Regions from separate parts of the Weizmannia sp. CD-2023 genome, predicted to be linked through region 1. Evidence: riboswitches for the same ligand, from Rfam matches in the RefSeq annotation. Region 1 holds a riboswitch; each other region holds the start of a gene.
The links. A riboswitch is a leader RNA that binds a small molecule or an ion and turns the genes downstream of it on or off. The one in region 1 is predicted to bind thiamine pyrophosphate.

Region 1 (4,406 bases):
CGGTAGAGCCCGCCGCTGCTTTTCAAACGCCGCTTTTTCCGGGATATGTAAAGGAACTAGAGCGGAGTGGAACGAAAAAATACCGGATCGCGTTTTCGGTTGAATCGCCGGTCGGGACGCCTGTCAGCCGCGATGCAAAACAGGCTGTCTATAAAACGGCAAAATGGCTGGAGCAGGAGGGCCATCTTGTGGAAGAAGCCAAAAACGGTGTTGACGGCAGGCGGCTGATGGAAAACTATTATTTAATGAACTGCGGGGAAATGGCGGCGGAACTTTCGGATTTGGAAAGCGCACTTAGACGCCCGCTTACGGAAAAAGATATGGAGCCGGTTTCGTGGGTCTTGTATGCTGCCGGGAAAAATGTCACGGCGGCGGAATACGCAAAGAGCCTTGCGGAGTGGGATAAAGCCGCAGCACAAATGGCTGCTTTCCATGAGACTTATGACCTGTATATCACGCCTTCAACCGCGTTTCCGGCACCGAAAATCGGGGAACTTACCCAAACCGGGAAAGAGCGGGATCGCTTGTTTGGCGTTACCGGACTTCCGAAAGAAAAGCAGCAGGCACTTGTCTATGATATGTTTGAACCGAGCTTAACGTTTTCCCCGTTTACGCAGCTGGCCAATTTAACCGGGCAGCCGGCGATCAGCCTGCCGGTTCATGTAACAGCGGCCGGGCTTCCTTTAGGGGTACAGCTGGTTGCGCCGAAAGGAAATGAACATTGGCTGCTGGATGTCGCTTATGCGCTCGAACAGTCGGAACTTTGGGTTGGCATGCAGGGAAACCCTTGCCTTTAAAGCATGAATAAGCGGCGTTACTTACGCACGGGTTGGAACTCTACGTTAAGGAAGGCCGCGAAAAATCCTCGCTACCTTAACGTAGAGTCACTCTACGTTAAGGAAGGAGACCAAAAATCCCCGCTATCTTAACGTAGGGCGTTCTATGTTAAGGAAGGGTGAAAAAAGCAGGATTTATCTTAACATAGAAAGGAAGCTCGACAAAAAGACATGCTTTCTTAATGTAGAGACGTCCTATGTTAAGGCTGCCCAAAAGTCCCGCTTCCTTAACGTAGAGGCGTTCTACGTTAAGGAAGCTCGAAAAAAATGCCCGCTTTCTTAATGTAGAGGCGTTCTATGTTGAGGAATGCCGGCAAAAAGTTCCGCTATCTTAACGTAGAACTCTCTATGTTAAGGAAGGTCGTCCAAAAGTCCCGCTTCCTTAACGTAGAGGCGTTCTACGTTAAGGAAGCTCGAAAAAAATGCCCGCTATCTTAACGTAGAGGCGTTCTATGTTAAGGAAGCCCGCCCAAAAGTCATGCTTTCTTAATGTAGAGACGTCCTATGTTAAGGAAGGCTGCCCAAAAGTTCCGCTATCTTAACATAGAGGCGCTCTATGTTAAGGAAGCCCGAAAAAAAGACATGCTATCTTAACGTAGAGGCGTTCTACGTTAAGGAAGTCCGAAAAAAAGACATGCTATCTTAACGTAGAGGCGTTCTATGTTAAGGAAGGCCGTCAAAAATCCCCGCTATCTTAACGCCCCAATCTTTACCAAGGCAGGCAAAGGCCGGCTTGCGCACCGCACCATCCTATTGAAAATTTTTTGCCAAAAAGGATGGCTTTCATGTTACAATAAAATTACAAGGAAAAAAAGCAGGGGAGCCGGTTTGGCTGAGAGGATGCCGCTTTGCATCGACCCTTCACCTGATCTGGATAATGCCAGCGTAGGGAGTCTCATATTGAAGCATGTTTCGGCATGTTTTGGATGGACAGGCTTTCTTGCGCATGCAATGAAAGCTTTTTTATTTGAAAAAAAGGAGGAGAATTTGATGGAAAAATCGAATCAAGTAACGGTTTCTTTTTCAGTTGTTCCGCATATTAAAAGTGATGACTTATACGGTGTCGTCGACCGCGCGATCGAAGTCGTCCAAAACGCCGGCGTACGTTATGAAGTCGGGGCAATGGAAACGACGATGGAAGGCGATCTTGACGAGCTGCTTGAGATCATCAAAAAAGCGCAGGATGCTTGCGTCCAAGCCGGTGCGATTGATGTCCTCACATCGATCAAAATCCATTACCGGCCAAGCACCGGGGTGACAATGGATGAAAAAATTGCAAAATATCGCGAACAAACGCCGCAGCCGGTTCGTTAACACGGCGCTCACGGCTGCCTGGCTCATTTTTTTGCTCTTCGTCTGGCAAGGGGTAACGGCCGGCTTTCATATCAGTGAATGGATGCTGCCAAAACCGACGGAAGTATGGCAGGAATTGAAAAGCCTGCAATGGATGGTTTGGCCCAATATTTGGCAAACTGCAAAAGAAGTATTGATCGGACTAGCCTTTTCCATTGTGATTGGCGCAGCGATTGCCGTTTTTATGGATATGGTTCCCGTTTTCCGGATGCTGGTCCGGCCGCTTTTGGTCGTTTCGCAAACGATTCCGATTGTGGCAATTGCGCCGCTTTTAATCGTCTGGTTCGGATTCGGGCTCCAGTCAAAAATCATTGTGGTCATTTTAATCTGCTTTTTCCCGCTGGCATTGAGCATCCTGGAAGGGTTTCAAACGGTGGATGATGACTTGGTGAAACTGTTAAAGACCATGCATGCTTCAAAATGGCAGCTATACCGGAAAGTCAAATTTCCGGCTGTGCTCCCTTACTTTTTTTCCGGTTTAAAAATTGCCGTTACATATAGTGTGATGGGTGCCATTATCGGTGAGTGGCTCGGCGCAAGCGAAGGGCTCGGCGTCATGCTGACAAGGGCGACGAAATCTTTTATGACGGCCCGCCTGTTTGCTATCTCTGCTGTCATCATTGGGCTCACATTTCTTTTATACGGCGCTGTTGAATGTTTGCAAAGGCTATCCGCACCATGGGTATACCGAAAGGAAGATCATCAATGAGGAAAATGTTAATCATCTTGCAGGCGGCCATGTTGCTGCTTGCTGCTGGATGCACCAGCAGCGGGCAGAAAGAAAACAGCAAAAAAGCGCTGCAAAAGGTGACGGTTGTGCTGGACTGGTTTCCGAACACCAATCATACCGGCCTGTATGTAGCTAAAACAAAACACTATTTTCAAAAGCAGGGCCTGGATGTGAAAATCATCCAGCCGGGGGACAATATTACGGCTGAACAAATGGTGGCTTCCGGGAAAGCGGATTTCGGGGTCAGCTATCAGGAAAATGTCACCACGGCAAGGACGGAAGGAATTCCGATTGTGTCCATTGCCGCGATTATCCAGCACAATACTTCTGGCTTTGCTTCTTTGAAAAAAGACAACATCACTTCTCCGAAAGACTTTGAAGGAAAACGTTACGGCGGCTGGGGTTCGCCGTCTGAAGAAGCCGTCATCAAAACGGTCATGGAAAAATATGGCGCCGACTACAGCAAAGTAAAAAATATTGTGCTCGGCCAGACGGATTTTTTCAAATCAATCGGGCGTGAAGCGGATTTTGAATGGATTTATTACGGCTGGGACGGCATCCAGGCAGAGCGGAGCGGGAAAAAACTGAATCTTATCATGGTCAAAGATCTCGACCCTGCGCTTGATTATTACAGCCCGGTCATCATTACAAGCGAAAAACTGGCCAAAGGGGATAAACCTCTTGTCAAATCTTTTATGAAGGCTACGGCTCAAGGCTATACATTTGCAATCAAGCACCCGGAACAGGCCGCCGATATCCTGATTAAGGACGTGCCGGATACAAATAAAGGGCTTGTCCGCGCCAGCCAGAAGTGGCTAAGCACGAAGTACCAGGACGATGCCGCGGAATGGGGGGTACAGAAGGAAGAAGTGTGGCGCCGTTATATGGACTTCCTTTATGACCATAAAGTCATTAAGAAAAAAATCAACATCAAGGCTGCCTACACAAACGAATTTCTTCCAAACCGGCCATGACGTATTTGCAATTGGAAGGTATTACGAAAACATTTGGCGGGAAAAAAGTGCTGGAAGGCATTTCCGCAACGATCCGGAAAGGTGAATTCTGTACTTTTATCGGGCCGAGCGGATGCGGAAAAAGCACGCTGTTAAATATCATTGCCGGGATTGAAAAGGCGAATGGCGGCAAAGTGCTGCTTGACGGCAAACCGGATGGGGTTCAGGATGCCGCCGGTTTCATGCCGCAGCAGGATTTGCTTCTGCCTTGGCGGACGGCACTGCAAAACATTGTTTTGCCGCTTGAAATAAAAGGGGTGCGGAAACGGGAACGGGTTTTGCGGGGGATGGAGGTGCTCCGGCAGTTTGGCCTTGAGGATTACGCCGGCCACTATCCCGCCTCGCTCTCTGGCGGCATGCGGCAGCGGATCAGCTTTTTGCGCACGTATTTATGCGAAAAACCGGTTATGCTGCTAGACGAACCGTTCGGGAAGCTCGATGCCTTTACTAAAATGGATGTCCACCGCTGGCTGC
Region 2 (4,406 bases), on a different contig from region 1:
TTCGCGAGGCGCTGCTGGCTGAAGATACCGTTGTACTGGATGCGCGCAATGATTATGAGTATGATCTCGGCCATTTCCGCGGAGCATTGCGCCCGGATATCCGCGCTTTCCGCGAACTGCCGGGATGGGTGCGCGAACATAAAGATCAATTAAAAGGCAAAAGAATTGTGACGTATTGCACAGGCGGCATCCGCTGTGAAAAATTTTCGGGCTGGCTTTTGGAAGAAGGGTTTGAAGATGTCGGCCAACTGCACGGCGGGATTGTAACATACGGAAAGGATCCGGAAGTGCAGGGCGAGCTGTGGGACGGCAAACTGTATGTATTCGACGAACGGATTTCCGTTCCGGTCAATCGAAAAGAACATGTCGTTGTCGGCCGGGATTATTTTACGGGGGAACCGTGCGAACGTTATGTCAACTGCGCCAACCCGGCCTGCAACAAGCAAATTTTATGCTCGGAAGAAAATGAACATAAATATATGCGGAGCTGCTCGCATGAATGCCGTACCGTACCAAATAACTTATATGTAAAAGAACACGGCCTTACACCGGAAGAAGTGGCTGAACGGCTGCGCCGGATCGAAGAAGAAGACGCGGCGTTAAACCGGTAACCGGTGCGGCTTTTAACCTTACGATCCGAAAAGCGGATGGTGAAAAAGGGCATGGAAACCGTGCTCGCTCCCTGCCGGAACGATTCCTTGCTTCGGAAACGGCATTTTCTTGAAAGAAACAAGGCCTAAAGAGCGGAATGTGAAAAAGAGAAGAAAAACCGGGAACTGCTGCAAACATCCCAGCTCGGGGGCAGGGTTAACAAGCGGTGCGTTCCGGAACAGAGAAAGGATTTGGTGCAACTGGGCCAAATCCTTTTTATCTGCCTGTTTTTTGTGTAAAATGGGGAAAAATGGGCATCTTTGCCGCTTCATACGCGGTATGGCAGAGGATGAAAATCAGCGGGCAATATTTTCAGGATAGAAAGAAAGGCGGGATTTGGATGTGCGGGAGGTACACGTTAACGGCATCTGTAAATGAATTGGAAGAAAGGTTCCATGCCAAAGCTTCTTTTTCAAGCAGTGAATATGCCAAAAGTTATAATGTCGCGCCTTCGCAAATGGTGGCTGCCGTGATCAGCGCCCATGGGCAGTACAGACTCGGTTTTTTAAAATGGGGCTTGATTCCTTCCTGGGCAAAAGATCCGAAAATCGGGCATAAGATGATCAATGCCAGAAGCGAAACCGTATTTCAGAAACCGGGTTTCCGGGAGGCAGTGAAAAGGCGGCGCTGCCTCATTCCGGCCGATTCTTTTTTTGAGTGGAACCGAAAAGACGGCACCCGGGCGCCGATGCGGATCAGGCTTAAGAACAGGGGCATTTTTGCGATGGCCGGGCTTTGGGAAAAATGGATGGACCAGGAAGGGAATCCGGTCTTTACTTGCACGATTTTAACGACAAAGGCGAACAGGATGATGGCAAAAATTCACGACCGGATGCCGGTGATTTTACGCAGGGAAGATGAAGAAAAATGGCTGGACACATCGGTCACTGAGGCGGGCCGGCTGTTGCCACTCCTTTCGCAGTATGATGCAGACCTAATGGAAATGTATGCCGTATCTGAACGCGTCAATTCGCCGAAAAACAATTTTCCGGAGCTGTTATTGCCAAAAGATTAAATTTTTTGTTGAAATGTTGTGGCAAAAAGTTTATCATAAAGGTGACAATTTCATGAACGTAACCACAGGGGGAGCGTTAAGCTGAGAGTGAACGCCATGTTCTGACCCTTTGAACCTGTCCGGTTAATGCCGGCGTAGGGATGTGGAATTTCTTTTGTCCTCCCATGGTTCGTTATGTTCATGCATACCAAAAGGGGGATTTTTTTATGGGCAAATTAAGTTTACAGGCTATGATTGAAGCGGCTATTTTTGCGGCGTTCGCGCTCGTGTTGGACTTATTGCCGTCCATTAAGGTGACGTCCGCGATTTCTCTGTCGTTTGCCATGCTGCCGATTTTTGTGGTCGCTTTTCGCTGGGGATTTAAAGCAAGTGTTGCTTCCGGATTTATTTGGAGCCTGCTGCAGATCGTCACCGGTGATGCTAATGATATTCTTAACCCGCTTCAGGGCATCATGGAATATCCGGTCGCTTTTTCGTTCATCGGGTTTGCCGGGCTTTTCCGGCCGCTTGTCGAAAGAAGCTGTCGTCACTATAAAAAGGGCACGATGACTTTTTGGATATGCCTTTCCGTTCTTACCGGAAGTTTTGCCCGCTATTTCTGGCATTTCGTAGCCGGCGTGATTTTTTGGGGTTCCTATGCGCCTAAAGGACAGTCGGCGTTTCTCTATTCTCTCATCATGAATGGCGGCACGATGATTGGGAATGCGATTTTATGCGCAGCTGTTGCGGCGATTCTCTTGAATGCCGCCCCGCAGCTGCTGACAAAATACCGCAATCCGCACAGGCATGCGGCATAAAAGCAACTTGAAAACGGCAAGGCCAACTGCGCCTTGCCGTTTTCGCTGAAGGAAAGAGGCTTCATGGTAACAGGCGCCTTGTAAAGCCGGCAGTCCGGTTTTTACTGCTTTTTCGGTTGATGATAGGAGGCTACGGGTAATGCTTTCGAGAAACGGGAAAAGATAAATAGAAGGAAAATGAAAGAAAGGGGATTTTATGGACAAAGACATTCATCACCCGTTTGGCCACCGGGTCATCCCGATGACTTCGATTGAAAGCGGAACAGGCAGAGAATTGCTGCCGGATCTCTATTGCCTTACCATCCAAATTGTCAATGTGTGCCTGATCGGCAGGGCCGGAACCGATGCATTTGTTCTCGTGGATGCCGGCATGCCGGGTTCTGCCGAAGCGATATTTTCAGCCGTGCGGGCACGCTTCGGGGAAAAGGCAAAACCAAAAGCGGTTTTACTGACGCACGGCCATTTTGACCATGTCGGAGCGATTGCGCCATTATTGGAAAAGTGGGACGTGCCGGTTTTTGCACATCGATTGGAGTTGCCCTATTTAACCGGGCGTGAAACGTATCCGGATCCCGATCCGTCCGTTGAAGGCGGCCTGCTGGCGAAGATTTCCATGATTTATCCGAATGAACCGGTTGATCTTGGCCATGCTGTCCAGCCCCTTCCCGAAGACGGGACGGTCCCATTTTTGCCGGGCTGGAAATGGATCCATACGCCCGGCCATTCGAGAGGGCATGTGTCGTTCTTCAGGGAAGCAGACAGCGTGTTGATCACGGGGGACGCATTTATCACCGTCAGGCAGGATGAATTTTGGAAAGTGCTGGTGCAAAGGCAGGAAGTAAACGGGCCGCCGCGCTATTTTACAAATGACTGGAAAGCGGCCAAACGCTCAGTTGAAAAATTAGCTGCCTTAAAGCCGGAAACTGCTGTTTGCGGCCACGGGATCCCGATGTCTGGCTCCGGCTTGCGGAAAGGGCTTGAGGCCCTTGTATCCGGATTTGATGAAATCGCGCTCCCGGATCACGGGAAATACGTAGATGGCACACAATAGGCGGTTTGTTCATTGCTTCCTTCCCCGCAAAGGTTTACAATAATTTGTAAATGGATGGATATAAAGGGGCGAGAAAATTGGAAGTCAAAGATTTTATGATCCGGGATGTTATTACGGTAAAAAAAGAGACAACGATCCGGGAACTGTTAAAGGTGCTTGCCCACCACCGGATCGGCGGCGTACCGGTCGTGGACGCGGAAGGAAAGCTGCTCGGTATGATCAGCGACGGGGATGTCATCCGCTTTTTGCAGCCAAAGGCACGGACCGTTTACGATTTTTATATTACGATCGTGGTAAATGAGCAGGAAGACTTTAATGAAAAATTGGTGCACAGCCTGGACTTCCCGGTGGAAAAGATTATGAAACGGCGGGAACTGTATACGGTAAGGCCTGAAGACGATTTTGAAAATGCGCTCAGGATTCTGGCAAAACACCATTTTAAAAAGCTTCCGGTCGTCAATCAGGCAGGGCGTGTTGTCGGCGTCATCTCAAGAGGCGATATCATGCGCCAGATTACGGATAAATTGCTCAACAGCTAAATCGCAATGTTTAGACCGGCCTCCCCGGGGAAGACTATACATAACAGTCTTTCGGGGAGGTCAAATCATGAACGGAACTTCAATGCCGCAATCTCCTGAACCGTTGTGGCGCAAAACGGTCACGATGCCGCAATTTCCATCGTTAACGCAGGATATGGAAGCCGATGTGGCCGTTGTGGGTGCCGGAATGGCCGGGATTGTAACTACCTATTTGCTGGCAAACGAAGGGTATAAAACGATCCTGTTTGATGCCGGATCCATTGCAAATGGCACAAGCGGGCATACGACGGCAAAAATCACCGCACAGCACGGGCTCATTTATGATGAATTGATCCAGCATATAGGAAAAGAAA
Region 3 (4,406 bases), on a different contig from region 1:
AGACTATGCCGGAGTGCCGTCATAATGCCAACAGCATCAGGCTCTGTTTTCAAGAGCCTGTTGTTGCTGGCACAGATTTTGGGACAGGAATAAAAATAACACAAGACAGCTTGCTGTTTTCAAGAGCCTGGTTTTGCTGGCATAAATTTTGGCCGGTTATCAATAGCTGGCATCCTGTATGTGCCGTGGCAATGCCTTCAATTCTCCGTGGTGCTTCACTCAAATGTAAATGTAAGAGGAAGCTCGTATTCAATCTGGATAGCGGCTGTATACAGGCGAGCCGGTTGGCAAATGGATCCGGCCAGCGAAGGTTTCAGACTATGCCGGAGTGCCGTCATAATGCAAGCAAAATCAGGCTCTGTTTTCAAGAGCCTGATTTTACTGGCATGGATTTTGACCGGTTATCAATGGCTGGCAACCTGTATGCACCATGGCAAATGCCTTCAATCCTCCGTGGTGCTTCACTCAAAGCTTACGGTTGCTTACGGTATGATTGATCATTCTGTCCCACCCTTTATTTTTTTGTAAAACTTTTATCAAAACATAGCCAAAAATGGCCCCTGCAAAAGAGCTTAAAAAGAAGGCAGGGATAAATCCGAAAAGCGTTGACGCTTGGCCGAGCAGAAAAACAGCAATGGGATAACAGGCCAGGGCACCGAGAATGCCTGTCCCCATGACCTCCCCAACAAAGGCAAAAATGAGCTTATTCGTCTTCGCGTACAGATAAGCTGCCAAAAACGCGCCGATCATGCTTCCCGGAAAGGCAAAAATACTCCCTGTCCCAAGCAAGTTACGTAAAAGCGAGGATATAAAGGCTTGTGCAACCGCATAACCGGGGCCGAGTAAAACAGCCGAGAGTATGTTGGCAAAATGCTGTACCGGAAAAATTTTTGCAAAACCAACCGGGATATAAATCAAGCTGCTGGATGCAGTTGTGATAGCTGCAATAACTGCAGTTGCTGTTATTTTTTGTGTTTTTCTCATTAGAACCAACCTTCCCTCCTTTTTAGTTGCGAATGAAAATCAGACCGGCCAGTCTTGTTTTTTATCGTTCATATCCCAAAATAAATATTCATACTTTGAGGCCATTTGAAAATGGCGTTCTAAGGCCATCAGTTCCGTTTCTGATTTTCCGCTTGCCAGTTGGTCCATTAAGTCAATTAACCACTGCGTTCCGGAGCCGAACGTTTCTGAAGAATAGGTTTCGATCCATTTCTTGTAAGGATTGGCCTCCAATGTGTCTCGATGATTTACTTTTAGCAGTTTCCCAATTTCCCAATAATCCCAGGCACACGGCAACAAGCAGGCAACAAGTTCAGCCAAGCCTCCATTGGCGGCCACTTGTAGCATGTAACTCGTGTAAGCAAGGTTGGCCGGCGTTGGTTGAGTTGCTTCTAAATCCGTGCGTGTAATGCCAAACTCGGCAGCGTATTGGCGGTGTAGTTCCATCTCAAAATGCAACGATTCATGGAGCACCGCAGCAAATCTCGTCATAATGTCCAGGTTACCCGCTTTCACAACACCCATGGCAAACAGTTTTGCGTACTCAACTAAATATACGTAATCCTGCTTTAAATAATAGATAAATTTATCTCTTTCTAAAGTTCCGTTCCCCAGTCCCACGACAAAAGGATGGTTATGGTTTTTCTCCCAAATCGGCTGGACATTTTGATATAGCCTTTCTGTAAAAGATCGTTTCAACAATGATTCCTCCTTGTTTACCGGGAAAACGATTACGGTTTGCAGGCTGGTTTCTCCCTTTGCCCTAAGCAGCTTCAAAATAAAAAACCCGCCCTCCATCGGAAAGCGGGTGTATAAATTACAAATCATCAGGTGTAATTTCATTACCTACTTCCCTACGCTAGTACGAACTAGATCAGGTTCTAAGGGTACTTCTCAGCCAATCCGGCGCCCCTAGTAGACGATTGTGAATATTCATTTTCATTAATTTTACCATATCATAGTCCCGAATTTTGTGCAACAGCAAAATTATTGCCCGTCTTTTAAGTTTTTGTTAAATATGAAAAAAAGCACAGGATGTTACCTCAAATGCCGCCCGTACCACGCTTCAGTTCCCGAGATACGGTATTTTTTTTACAGCCAACCACATCAGCGATTACTTGCATGGATTTTCCTTCTGCACGAAGGGTGGCAATCTACTCCATGGATAAACCTCCGTATTGATTGCGTTTTTATCGCAAACGGTTTATCATGTTTTTTTTCATTTATTTAGCTTGTTGCATTTGATTATCCAACTAGCCTTTTGTAATTTTATCAAAAAAGTCTATATAATCTACTATTGCATTTTCAAAATAATCACCTAAATAAATATTGAAATGTCCACAATCGTACGCTTTAATCGTTGCTTTCTTGGAGCGTTTTGCACACTTTATGGTTGCCCAAGCAGGTGCTAATGTATCTTTCCGACAAACCGCATAAAATATCGGTATTTCTATATTTTTAGTGTATCTACTAGGTGAACATTTAAAAAATTCTAAAACTGTTCTTGCAGGGGCTTTATTCACAAACTTTAAATTTTCAGGCATCAACTTAAAAACCTCTTTGTAATCAGGAACAGCCATCATCGCTACTTTCCCATGCGCATCCACCAATTTAATCATGACCGGATGATACCCGGTAATAGAAGATAAAACGTCGGCTATGACAAAGGGGAATATTTTTAGGGCAGATAGCGGTGAGACCGTTTTCATTGTAGCTAAATTGTTTGTATATGGGCACTGTGCCACGGTTGCAAGAATATCTATTCGATGAGCTGATAGGGTTATAACGTGTCCCCCACTAAACGAACTTCCAAACAGGAGTATTTTACTATCATCAATCCTATCATTCTTTTTGATGAAATCAATGGCAGAGTTCCAATCTGCAAGTTGTTCTTTTACATTTATCCGTTGTCTTTTATTTCCGTCACTTGCTCCATGGTTACGATAATCAAATAAAAAGCAGGCATACCCGGCAGCAGCAAACCTTTCAGCATATGCGTCCAACCGCATTTCACGCACTCCACCCAAGCCATGAGCCATTACAATTACCGGGCATCTTTTATCTACATTGGGTAGATATAGCCACGCGCTACACCTTGTTCCATTTGAATAAAAGTCAATATCTTCTCGTCGAAATTGATTGTTCATTTTTCTCCCTTCTCCCGCTTCAGGCGAGCACAAACATTGCACGAAATAGAATTGACATATACGTATAAAAATGGCTCCACAGTGAACTACTCCCACTTCGACGGGTCACTCGAAGTAGGGGCTTCTCGACTTATCGTTACTTTTACGAGCTAACGAAAGCTGACCAAGCGATCCTTTTTGTTCCAAGCGTTTATGTTTCATACTAACCCCAATAAGCATATGCCTTCTTGTTTGTATCCCCGAATATTGCTCAATTCGTCCAGCGCAGTTTGTGACCAAAATACACGATACTCTTTGTCCACGCTTAAGACCCCTTGAAACATCTCCGAAGATACTTAAGCCCCTGTTCTTTGCTGTAAATGCGTCCGTTTCGCCGATCTTCGCGACTCTTTTGAACCTGACGAACAACTTCTTCATCTTTTGCCAGATATTCAACTTCCTTTTCGTTTAGTGCTTGTTCTCCCCGCTTGAAGGTTAAAAATTCAATAAAATCATACACTTCAAGGACATCTTGTTCAGGAATTTGATCAATCATCCGCTTTAATTCTTCACGGCTCACTCTCAAAACGTTTCACCGCCTTGTGGTTTATTTTCTCATTATATTTTTTAAATGCAAACACACTCCACATGGCTCAGGTGCTGTGAGATATCAGGACGTCCTATCCGTTAAGCAGAATCTGGGTTAGCCATGAGACATCTTTTAAAACGATACTCAATCAATAGCGTTTGCTGCGACATTGAAGGGTATTGATTCTGGCCCGGCCTTAAAATAGCAGTACCGGCCACTTTCCCTAATTTGCCGCGTTTCGGCACTGTCCAGGAAATGGCCGAAATTGGTTAAAAATACTTCAATTTCAGGACTTATATTTTCGGAAATCTATTTTATCAATGTCTTTATAATTGTTATGATCTGCTCTATAACTATTCATAGAGGAAGCCTCATAAACACATAAATATTGTTCAGGATTTAGTAAATAAAATTGAACATCCCCCTTTTGATGCATTTCCGGATCTTCTAATTTTACGCCTGCAAAATTGGGGAAAGTGGGTAGTTGTTCTTACCCGTTGCCCTGCAGGCGGTCAATCAGCTAAATAGTTGCCTTCCATATTGTCCACCGGTCTTTTTCAACGATGTTATTTTCCTTTGTCACCTTTTTCTGGACATAATCGGTCAGCAAACTTAGTTCTTGATCATCCAGTTCATACAAAATGCTTCTTCCTGTTCTTTCACTTATGTCTTTTAATAATTGCGCTTTA
Region 4 (4,406 bases), on a different contig from region 1:
GCCTTTCTTTCCGGATTGCGCCACCTGGTGACAGAGTATTCATACATTACGATCCCGTAAGGATTTGGCAAACTTTGGCAAACCACTTTCTGATAGGCTTGAATGGCATCCCATATTTTTTCGTGGCTGCCTGCCAGGTCTTGAATATACGTATAAAATGAATCGTCATTTTTTTCAATAACCGCCTGCATGATTTCTTCTGTGTTGGAAAAATACTGATACAGATTTCCTCTGCTAATGCCGGCTTCTTTTACGATATCCTGCATGGTAACAGGTTCATAGCCTTTTCGTTCAAACACCCGCTTCGCAGCATCCAATATATGATTTTTTCTTTCTTCAAGATGTTGTTTTGATACCCTCGGCGACATGAATTTCCTTCCTTTCTGCTTTTTTCATTGCGATTGCGGAAACGGCAGCAAGCAGGCAAGTGGTTCCGCCAGAGATCAGGAATGCGAGACGGACGCCAAACCACTCTGAAAGCGAGCCTCCAAGTAATATGCCAACAAGCACAGCGAGTGTAGAAAGGCTGTTGATGGTACCGAACACTCTTCCGGTATGCGTTTCAGGCGTTTTCTTTTGGACGAGCACATCGAAAGGAATGGCAGCCATTGTAAAAGAAAAACCCATCAGAAAAAAGACGCAAGGGTAAACGGCTTCAATGATGCCGATCGGCCAGCCGGTACCCGTACTTACTATGATACACCCCAAACCAAGTATGGCGGGGCTGATTTTTAAAGTGATTAATTTCTCCCCTAACTTTATTTTCGTAAACAGCACGGAAGCAGTAAGCATGCCAAAACCGCTTGCCGCAATACACCAGCTCGCAAAATGGACCGTTGCGTTCTTGATATCCCTTATTAATATCATGGCCTGGGAATCAGAAATTTGCAAGGCCAGTATCATGGTACAAAAAACGATCAGACCCATTTTTAACACGGGAAAACCGGAGAGAAAGCGAAATCCTTCAGTTAGCGCGACCTTTTCCCGATGTTCTAGATCACTTTTTACCGGGCTCTGTAATGTTGGCGCCTTGATTCCAAACAGCAGGAGGGCGGAGAGGAAGAAAGAAATGGCATCAAGATAAAAAGCGCCTTTGATTCCGGTCAGGCTGATCAATGCGCCGCCTGCTACCGGCCCGATGATTTTGGCGCTGTTATTGATCATCTCGCTTGTGCCGATTGCCGCCTGTATTTGGTTTTCACCAACAACTTGGCGAAGCAGGCCGCTTTCTGCAGGGGTGAAGACGGCTGAGAAAAAGCCCAAAAAAAATAGAAAGATATAAACTTGCCAAAGCGAAACGGAAAAAGCAATCCCGAGCACACAACCGCAGCGGGCGAAATCCGAGAAGCTCATCAGCACTTTACGGTTAAACCGGTCTGCCAGCCAGCCGGCAGGGGATCCAAATAAAATTGACGGCAGCACCATGCATAATGTAATGCCTGCCATTGCAATCGGGTCAGCGTGCCACTTAAATGCCACTAATGCAAACAATGCAACAAGATGCAGCCAGTCGCCAAGATTTGAAACGGTTTGCGCACTGATTAAGAATAGAAAGGAATGATTTTTAAAAAGCGAATGCTTCATTATGCTCCTCCTTAAATGACACATGTGTCGTTTTTATAATTATAAGCGACATTTGTGTCATTTAACAAGACTATTTTCATCTTTTTCATAAAATTGGTTTTTTTGTGAGCATACAAGCACGAGAAGAGGGGGCGATGTGGTTGTTTCCGTCAGCACTTGCAACCGCAGCCGCTGTCGTATAAATATCTGAATGGCTATCTATTCAGTTTACGATGACGGAATGAAGCGTTAAATGAGCTTATATATCGTGAATAAGAGGCAAATCATGATGATTAAAAGTTTTTTTGCTTTTTTTCCCGGGTTTTTTGGTAAAAACAGGAGCCCTGACTATCGAACCAATTACCATAGAAAAAAGCCTGCACCACTTTACACAAGCAAATAGAAAGCCTATAATAGAAAAAAGTGAATATTTCAGACTACTAGGGGTGCCCGGATTGGCGGGCTGAGAGAAAAACAGTTGGTTTTTCAACCCTTTGGACCTGATCCGGATCATGCCGGCGTAGGAAAGTAGGGATTTGTGAAAATTTTCTTGCTTATTAAAGTCAGGTCTTTTACAGGCCTGGCTTTTTTCTGTTGGAAGGGAGGGAAAATAGCTGCTTTTAGGGCGGTAACCGGAAAAACCCCGTCAATGACGACGGGCAGGAAGAAATAAAAACAAAAAGTAGGTGGAAGATTGCTATAGCAGGAAAAAATTCAAATGGTTGAACGGGCTTTGGAACGGTTTGCAGCTTATACATATTGGAAGTTTGGATGAAAGGAGGTTTCCTAAATGAAGTGGCGAAAATGGCTGGGGGATTACGGACTTTTTTGCGTTACGATGCTAGTCTTGATAGCCATCTGGCAGTGGGTCATACAGAAAGGGATGATCCCGTCTTTCATTTTGCCGTCCCCTTCCCAAATCTATGCATCTTTCATAGAAAATCACAGGCAATTAATAAATGTGCATTTGCCAGCGACAGTGGAGGAAGTCGGCATCGGTTTTCTTTTATCCGTTGCGGGTGGAGTGATGATCGGTGTCCTCATGTATGTTTCCAAAATGGCTGAAAAAATCTTTTATCCGTTTCTTGTTATTTCGCAAACGATCCCGCTTGTCGCCGTATCACCTGTTTTTATGATGTGGTTCGGTTATTCAGTTTGGAGCAAGGTAGCGATCATTGTGTTAACGGCTATCTTTCCGATTGTAATCAGCACTTTTGACGGATTAAAAACCGTTGATTCCGCCTATTTGAATTTGTTTCGGACAATGGGCGCCAGCCGCTGGGATATTTTTCGAAAACTTTCTGTCCCAATGGCTCTTCCTCAATTTTTATCCGGCTTGAAATTATCGGTTGTATATTGTGTCAGCGGGGCAGCGATCGGGGAGTGGCTTGGCGCAACTGCGGGGCTTGGATTTTTTAGCAAGCGAATGTCCGGATATTTGCAGTCGGACGCAGTTTTTTCGGCCGTTTTTCTTTTGGCTGCGTTCGGCATGGGATTATTTTTGCTTATTTATGGGATGGAAAAAGGCTTATTGAAAAACAGAACAAAAATTTAGGGGGATTTTCAATGAAAAAACGATGGATAATGGCCGCTGTGCTCGCATGTTTCCTAGGTGCCTGCAGCAATCATTCGCAGCAAGCAACGAAACATGTGCAAAAAGTAACGATCATGCTGGATTGGTATCCAAATGCGGTTCATTCTTTTCTTTATGTAGCCCAGGAAAAAGGCTATTTTAAAGCGCAGGGCCTTGATGTCAGCATCAAAATGCCTTCTGACACAAATGACCCGTTAAAACTTGCGGCTGCGAATCGAATTGATATTGCATTAAGTTATCAACCCCAAGTGTTAATCGCGCGCGATGAGAAGATTCCGGTCCAATCTTTTGGCACCGTCGTCCGCCATACGCTGAACCGTGTGATGGTGCCGGCTTCAAGCGGCATCCGCTCACCGAAAGACCTGGCGGGCAAAACGGTCGGCTACTCTTCCATTCCGCTGGAAGAAGCAGCCGTGCGGACAATGGTCAAAGCAGACGGGGGCGATCCGGACAAGGTGAAAACAGTGGATGTTGGCTATGATTTAATCCCTGCTCTGACAGCCCATAAAACTGATGCGATCGTCGGCGGTTTTGTCAATCATGAACAGCTGCTGCTGGAAAAGGAGGGCGTACCCGTTAGAGCGTTCAATCCGGCAAAATACGGCGTTCCGGATTATGACGAACTCGTTTTCATCGCAAACGAAAATAAGCTGAAACAGCAGCCAGACATTTTTAAAAAATTTCTTGCTGCTGCCGAAAAAGGCCAGCAATATGTCAAAAAACATCCGGAAAAGGCGCTTGCCATTTTGTTAAAACATGAAGATGCCTCCTCACCGCTGGATAAAAATGTGGAAACGAAGAGCCTGCACATTTTACTGCCGAAGATGGACGAGAAAAATAAAACTATTGCCGATCAGGACCCAAAAAAATGGCAAGACGTTTCGGATTGGCTGTACCAGGCAAAAATCACAAAAACACATGTCAATCCCGAAAAGGCTTTTGTCAACTTAGAAAATCAATAAGAAACCAAAATGACCGGAAGTGAAGACAACATTTACTTCCGGTAGCGTTTGAATACGAGGAATCCGGGTGAATGGGGCGGTAAATGTTGGCGTTTGTTAACAACTTCCGGATCTATTCCCGAATTTCAAGCACCGCTCCTTCCTGTAAGAATTCGAAAAAAACCGCAGCTGTATGGTCTGCGGTTTTTTTGCATGGTTTGCCTGTAATTTTTTGATGTGAAGCAGAAGGAAGGCTCACTGCAACTTCGTGAAGAACCCGGCGTAAAACATCAGCCGCCTTTTGCTGA

Region 2: linked by a shared signal. The riboswitch ahead of thiT (energy-coupled thiamine transporter ThiT) and the one ahead of P9687_RS03240 (MTH1187 family thiamine-binding protein) in region 1 are both predicted to bind thiamine pyrophosphate.
Region 3: linked by a shared signal. The riboswitch ahead of tenA (thiaminase II) and the one ahead of P9687_RS03240 (MTH1187 family thiamine-binding protein) in region 1 are both predicted to bind thiamine pyrophosphate.
Region 4: linked by a shared signal. The riboswitch ahead of P9687_RS09665 (ABC transporter permease) and the one ahead of P9687_RS03240 (MTH1187 family thiamine-binding protein) in region 1 are both predicted to bind thiamine pyrophosphate.

Annotation. Positions count from the first base shown of each region.
Region 1 covers NZ_JARTJQ010000027.1:45,886-50,291, forward strand. The annotation lists gene P9687_RS03235 (amidase) at 1-797, shown strand, start outside; TPP riboswitch at 1,643-1,745, shown strand; gene P9687_RS03240 (MTH1187 family thiamine-binding protein) at 1,827-2,150, shown strand; gene P9687_RS03245 (ABC transporter permease) at 2,101-2,898, shown strand; gene P9687_RS03250 (ABC transporter substrate-binding protein) at 2,895-3,893, shown strand; gene P9687_RS03255 (ABC transporter ATP-binding protein) at 3,890-4,406, shown strand, end outside.
Region 2 covers NZ_JARTJQ010000017.1:8,260-12,665, reverse strand. The annotation lists gene trhO (oxygen-dependent tRNA uridine(34) hydroxylase TrhO) at 1-611, shown strand, start outside; gene P9687_RS01990 (SOS response-associated peptidase) at 992-1,666, shown strand; TPP riboswitch at 1,724-1,824, shown strand; gene thiT (energy-coupled thiamine transporter ThiT) at 1,873-2,463, shown strand; gene P9687_RS01980 (MBL fold metallo-hydrolase) at 2,660-3,514, shown strand; gene P9687_RS01975 (CBS domain-containing protein) at 3,592-4,053, shown strand; gene P9687_RS01970 (FAD-dependent oxidoreductase) at 4,121-4,406, shown strand, end outside.
Region 3 covers NZ_JARTJQ010000025.1:50,688-55,093, reverse strand. The annotation lists gene allB (allantoinase AllB) at 1-25, shown strand, start outside; gene thiW (energy coupling factor transporter S component ThiW) at 466-984, opposite strand; gene tenA (thiaminase II) at 1,024-1,845, opposite strand; TPP riboswitch at 1,837-1,926, opposite strand; partial or broken gene P9687_RS03005 (helix-turn-helix domain-containing protein) at 2,058-2,156, opposite strand; gene P9687_RS03000 (alpha/beta hydrolase) at 2,256-3,149, opposite strand; gene P9687_RS02995 (hypothetical protein) at 3,454-3,684, opposite strand; gene P9687_RS02990 (class I SAM-dependent methyltransferase) at 4,238-4,406, opposite strand, start outside.
Region 4 covers NZ_JARTJQ010000069.1:11,793-16,198, reverse strand. The annotation lists gene P9687_RS09675 (TetR/AcrR family transcriptional regulator) at 1-368, opposite strand, end outside; gene P9687_RS09670 (MFS transporter) at 337-1,584, opposite strand; TPP riboswitch at 1,996-2,107, shown strand; gene P9687_RS09665 (ABC transporter permease) at 2,354-3,118, shown strand; gene P9687_RS09660 (ABC transporter substrate-binding protein) at 3,130-4,119, shown strand.